Regions from separate parts of the Kosakonia sp. MUSA4 genome, predicted to be linked through region 1. Evidence: predicted binding sites of a transcription regulator. Region 1 holds the regulator's gene; the other holds the start of a gene.
The links. The regulator PurR, encoded in region 1, represses purine synthesis genes. The targets are predictions, from matches to a motif close to CANGCAAACGTTTGCNTG.
Positions count from the first base shown of each region.

Region 1 (3,158 bases):
GCCTTTCAGCGTACCGGTTACCGAACGATCCGCCAGCTTGCCGCCAAGGTAGTTACCAATCGAGAAACCGACGCCAATCAGCACCAACATCCCGGTAACAAATACCGGCGTAGCATCAGTAATGGTACGCAGCACCGGCGAAATATAGGTATAAAGTGTGAACATCGCGCCTGCGCCGAGCACCGTCGTCAGCAGTGCTGACAGCACCTGTGGACGAACCAGCACAGACAACTCTTTGCGTACATCCGGGCGTTCGCCCGCTCCGCCGCCAGGCAGTGAAAAGTAGAGGCTCAGCATGGCAACCAGTCCCAGCCCGGCGGTCGCCATAAATGACATACGCCAGCCGATGGTTTCACCCAGCCAGGTTGCAGCAGGCACGCCGCCAATATTGGCGATGGTCAGCCCCATAAACATGGTCGCGACGGCGCTGGCTTGTTTCTCTTTTGCCACCACGCTTGCCGCAACAACCGACCCCAGGCCAAAGAAGGCGCCGTGGTTGAGGCTGGTGACGATGCGCGCCAGCATTAAGGTGGTGTAGTCCGGCGCGATTGCCGACAGCACGTTGCCCAGTGTAAAGATCGCCATCAGGAAGATCAGCGCGTTACGTCTGCCACGGTGTGACAGCAGCAGCGTCATTAGCGGCGCCCCCACCATCACGCCAATCGCATAAGCGCTAATCAGCATTCCCGCCGCCGGAATGGAAACATCGACGCCACGGGCAATAACGGGCAGCAACCCCATCGGGGAGAACTCCGTTGTACCTATCCCAAAGGCGCCAATCGCCAGGGCAAGCAGAGGGAAATTAATTTTCATCGTTTGACTCCGAAAAAGCCGTGTCGGTTGGGGACACTGTCGCAGAAGTCAAAAGTATGACATGAATCACAAAAAACAGAAGTTAGCAGGATGACAAAAGATTATTGCAGAAGTGATAACAATGGCGGGGGAAAAGCCGAGGGAGAAGGCTCTCCCTCGTGTCAGATCAATGCAGCGCGGCGGTCAGCCCACCGAAAACAATCAGGCTCAGAACAATGACAGTAGTGACCAAAGAATACTTCAGATCGGTGCTCATCAATTTTTCTCCATTTTCATTTCCCCACAAAAAGTGAGTTTGCGCATTTTTGCACAGATAATCATAAAAATCTTGCAGGAATTAGCGGGAGATATGTTTTAGCGCTTCCCCTTTTGCTCAAGATAAGACAAAATTCGACGCTAAATTTATTAGCGTACCGGCCATTGACTCCCCTCCTGACGTTTAGTGTCTTTTTCCCGGCGTACCGCACTCACTTTGCTGGGGTTCAGGGTGATTGAAGGCAAACGTTTACCTTAAGTATTATCAGGAGCTTATGATATGGTCTGGAGTGATTTCTGATGGCAACGATTAAAGACGTCGCGAAACGAGCAAACGTTTCCACTACAACCGTATCACATGTAATCAACAAAACGCGCTTCGTCGCTGAAGAGACCCGCAACGCCGTATGGGCAGCGATCAAAGAGTTGCATTACTCCCCCAGCGCCGTGGCGCGTAGCCTGAAAGTCAATCACACTAAATCGATCGGTTTGCTGGCCACCAGCAGCGAAGCCGCCTATTTTGCCGAGATCATCGAAGCTGTAGAGAAAAAATGCTTCCAGAAAGGCTACACCTTGATCCTTGGCAACGCCTGGAACAACCTTGAGAAACAGCGCGCCTACCTGTCGATGATGGCGCAAAAACGTGTCGATGGCCTGCTGGTGATGTGCTCCGAATACCCGGAATCGCTGCTGAGCATGCTGGAAGAGTACCGTAATATCCCGATGGTGGTGATGGACTGGGGCGAGGCGAAAGCCGATTTTACCGACTCGGTCATTGATAACGCTTTTGAAGGCGGCTATATGGCCGGCCGCTATCTGATTGAGCGCGGGCATCGCGATATCGGCGTCATTCCAGGCCCGCTGGAGCGCAACACCGGCGCTGGCCGCCTCGCTGGTTTTATGAAGGCGATGGAAGAAGCGATCATCACCGTACCGGAAAACTGGATCGTACAGGGCGACTTTGAACCGGAATCGGGTTACCGGGCGATGCAGCAGATCCTCAACCAGTCACACCGCCCCACTGCCGTGTTCTGCGGCGGCGATATTATGGCGATGGGCGCGCTCTGCGCGGCAGATGAGATGGGGCTGCGCGTTCCCCAGGACATTTCGCTGATCGGCTATGACAATGTGCGCAATTCCCGCTACTTTACGCCCGCGCTGACCACCATCCATCAGCCGAAAGATTCGCTGGGTGAAACAGCGTTTACCATGTTGCTCGATCGTATCGTCAACAAACGCGAAGAGTCGCAATCCATTGAAGTTCATCCGCGCCTGATCGAACGCCGCTCGGTGGCGGATGGCCCGTTCCGCGACTACCGCCGTTAATCACATCCCGCGGGGGCCGTTACTCCGGCTCCCGCAACCATTCGCTGTTCAGCGTCTCACTGTCCCCCAGATACTCCAGCAGCCAGCTCAACGCCGGTGATGCGTCGTTTTGTTGCCATGTCAGGCAGCAGGCCGCATCCGGAAAAGGGTTCTCCAGTTCCAGCGCCACCCAGTCGCCGCTGTCCAGCCGTGGACGGGCGAAATGCGCGGGCACCATCCCCACGCACAGCCCGGCAGAAAGGCAGGCTTCGGAAGCGGACCAGTCCGGCACGATGACCCGCTTCTGGTTATCCAGCAGCCAGGTAATGCGTTTAGGCAACGAGCGCGACGTATCTTCCTGAATCAACGAAGGCCAGTTGCGCAACGTTTCATCGCTTAGCGGGCCGGGCATTGATGCCAGTGGATGGCGGCTGGAAACCACGCATTTCCAGCTCAGCATGCCCATATCACGAAACGCGTAGCGTCCACCGACCGGGATCGCCTGGGTCGCGCCAATCGCCACCTCAACGCGTCCATCTGCCAGCGCATCCCAGACACCGTTGAACACCTCCTGGTAAACCTGTAACTCGACATCGTTAAAATGTCGGTAGAAATCGACGATCAGTTGCCGTGTTCGCGCCGGTTTCACAATGTTATCCACGGCAATCGCCAGCTGGCCGCGCCAGCCGTTAGCGATCTGTTGACACTGTTGGCGGGTGATCTGCATTTTTTTGATAACAGATCGCCCCTCTTTTAAAAACCAGCTTCCGGCGGGTGTTAGCTCC
Region 1 covers NZ_CP025697.1:2,173,723-2,176,880, reverse strand. Annotated here, with positions in the region: gene C0557_RS10365 (MFS transporter) at 1-813, opposite strand, end outside; gene C0557_RS10360 (YnhF family membrane protein) at 980-1,069, opposite strand; gene purR (HTH-type transcriptional repressor PurR) at 1,369-2,394, shown strand; gene punR (DNA-binding transcriptional activator PunR) at 2,414-3,158, opposite strand, start outside.

Region 2 (3,158 bases), 440 kb from region 1:
CTGAGTAATATTCGCAAAGCAGCGTTATCTCTGCGCGCGGGTGGTGTAGGATACTACCCCAGCAGCAACTTTGTGCATATTGATACCGGGCCGGTACGGCACTGGTAAACCTCAGAGGAGCAGTATGAACTATCGTATTATTCCGGTTACCGCGTTCTCACAGAATTGTTCATTAATCTGGTGTGAACAGACTCAACTTGCCGCTGTGGTCGATCCTGGCGGTGATGCACAGCGTATTATCGCCGAAGTGGATGCTTCCGGCGTGACGTTGACGCAAGTTCTGCTCACGCATGGTCATCTTGATCATGTGGGTGCGGCAGCCGAAGTGGCGCAGCATTACGGTGTGCCGATTATTGGCCCGGAAAAAAATGATGAGTTCTGGTTGCAGGGGCTGCCCGCCCAAAGCCGGATGTTTGGTCTGGATGATTGCCTACCGCTGACACCCGACCGCTGGTTAAGTGAAGGCGATACGGTTACCGTCGGTAAGGTGACATTACAGGTATTGCATTGCCCGGGGCATACGCCGGGACATGTGGTGTTTTTTGATGCGCAGTCGCGTTTGCTGGTTTCTGGCGATGTGATTTTTAAAGGCGGCGTTGGGCGCAGCGATTTCCCGCAGGGGAATCATGCGCAGTTGATTGATTCAATCAAACGTAAATTGCTGCCGCTTGGCGATGACGTTACCTTTATTCCTGGCCACGGGCCAATGTCGACGCTGGGTAATGAACGGCTGCACAACCCGTTCCTGCAGGATGAATTACCGGTGTGGTAAATAAAAAAGGGTCGCTTCGGCGACCCTTTCTGTATGCGTTACATTTTACAGCACGGCGACAATCGCTTCGCACAGCGGCGACATATTATCCGGCGTCATGCCTGCGACGTTGATACGCCCGGAAGCGACAGCGTAAATTCCAAACTCTTCGCGCAAACGCAGTACCTGCTCTTTGGTCAGGCCGCTGAACGAAAACATACCGTTCTGACGGGTAATAAAGCTGAAATCGCGGTTTGCCCCTTTCTCCTGCAACGTATTCACAAACAGCAGGCGCATACGCTGAATGCGCTGGCGCATATCGGTCAGTTCTTGTTCCCAGATCGCGCGCAGCGCGTCATTGCTGAGAATGGTTGCCACGATAGAAGCGCCGTGTGCCGGTGGGTTTGAGTAGTTGGCGCGGATCACGGATTTCATCTGGCTGAAGGCGCGATCGGCGTTTTCTGCATCCGCCGCGACCAGCGTACAGGCACCGACACGCTCGCTGTAGAGACCGAAGTTTTTGGAGAATGAGCTGGCGACGAGAAACTCTTTATGCAGCGCAGCAAACGCGCGCAGGCCTTCAGCATCTTCTTCCAGGCCACGGGCAAACCCCTGATAGGCGAAATCGAACAGCGGCAACCAGCCTTTCTCAATGGAGAGCTTCGCCAGCGTTTCCCACTGCTCAAGCGTAGGATCGATACCCGTCGGGTTATGGCAGCAACCATGGAACAGCACCACATCGCCAGCCTGCGCATTGTTCAGGCTCGCCAGCATACCGTCGAAATCCAGTGCATGATTCTGCGCATCGTAATAGTTATATTCGCAGACTTCGAGTCCTGCGGAGTTAAAGACGCCTTTATGGTTCGGCCAGCTTGGATTGCTTACCCAGACGCGTTTAACGGCGGTGTTTTTAGCAAGGAAATCTGCCGCGACGCGCAGCCCGCCGGTGCCGCCCGGAGTCTGTGCGGTTCGTGCACGTTTGTCATTGATAATCGCGCTGCCTTTGCCGAACAGCAGTTCCTGGGTGCAACGGCCAAACTCAGGAATACCATCAATGCTGAGGTAGTTCTTGGTGGCTTCATTTTCCAGCAGGTACTGTTCTGCTTTCTTCACGCTGGTTAATACCGGGGTCTTGCCGGTTTCATCTTTATAAACACCGATCCCTAAGTTGATTTTATTGGGGCGTTCATCGGCGCGAAACAGATCGGCCAGACCCAGAATAGGGTCGGCAGGGGCAGCGGTTATATTCTCAAACATGACGAGGTTCCATTTTGATGACAGAAGGGAAATCCGCTATCAGGGTAACGGCTGACGCACAAATTGCCAACCGTTTGCGATAAAAAGCGCGATGCTTTTCAAAAGTCGTCGGCATTTTTGTTTCAGGCATAAAAAAACAGGGCCGGAGCCCTGTTTGATATGCATATAACAGTCGAGGGGTGACTGATTAGAACTGGTAGGTCACGCCAACAGCAGCCATGTCGTCGTTGCCGTTGATGCCGCCAACAGATTCAGCATAGGCAGAATCTTTGTCCAGCAGGTTGATGTAGTAGTCAACCCACACGTTGAAGTTTTTGTTGAAGTAGTAGGTTGCGCCAACCTGGATGAATTTAGCCAGGTCTGCATCGCCACCGGTAAAGGTACCGCTTGCGGCCAGATCTTTACCTTTGGTCTGCACGTAAGAGATTGCCGGACGCAGGCCGAAGTCGAACTGGTATTGAGCTACAACTTCGAAGTTCTGAGTTTTGTTAGCGAAACCAGCATCACCATCGGAACCAGTACGAGTGGTGTTACGGGTTTCAGCGTAGGTGCTCGCAAGGTAGATGTTGTTTGCGTCATATTTCACGCCAACACCCCAAGTTTCAGCTTTATCGCCCTTGCCATCAGCTTTCTGTGCAACAGTACGGTTTGCATTGCTGTAAGCAGCGATCAGACCAACACCGTTACCGAAATCATAGCCAGCGGAGTAACCAACGCCGTCACCATTGGATTCTTCAACGTCATCTGTACGTTCGTTTTTACCCTGGTACTGAACGCCGAAGCTCAAACCATCAACCAGACCGAAGAAGTTGCTATTACGGTAGGTCAACAGGCCAGTAGAACGGCTGGTTTGGAAGTTATCAACATAGTTGCCACCCCAAGTCATACCGGAGTAAGACGGTGCCATATCGGTGAAAGATTCAACATCGTATGCGATACCGTAGTTACGGCCATAATCGATAGAACCTGCATCCTTAACTTTCAGACCAGCAAAGGCAAGACGGTTGCGGGTAGCGGTGCCAGAAGTACCTTCAGCACCGTTTGCTTTTGCACGGTATTCCCATTGGCCATAACCAGTCAGGATATCATTAATCTGAGTTTCGCCTTTGAAACCAATCTGTGCATAAGTCTGATCGCTGTTATTCGTATC
Region 2 covers NZ_CP025697.1:1,735,538-1,738,695, forward strand. Annotated here, with positions in the region: gene C0557_RS08160 (YcbK family protein) at 1-108, shown strand, start outside; gene C0557_RS08165 (MBL fold metallo-hydrolase) at 125-772, shown strand; gene C0557_RS08170 (amino acid aminotransferase) at 818-2,008, opposite strand; gene C0557_RS08175 (porin) at 2,196-3,158, opposite strand, start outside.
Region 2: C0557_RS08170 (amino acid aminotransferase) is a predicted target of PurR. The motif match lies at 2,072-2,089, and genes of this name have one in related genera.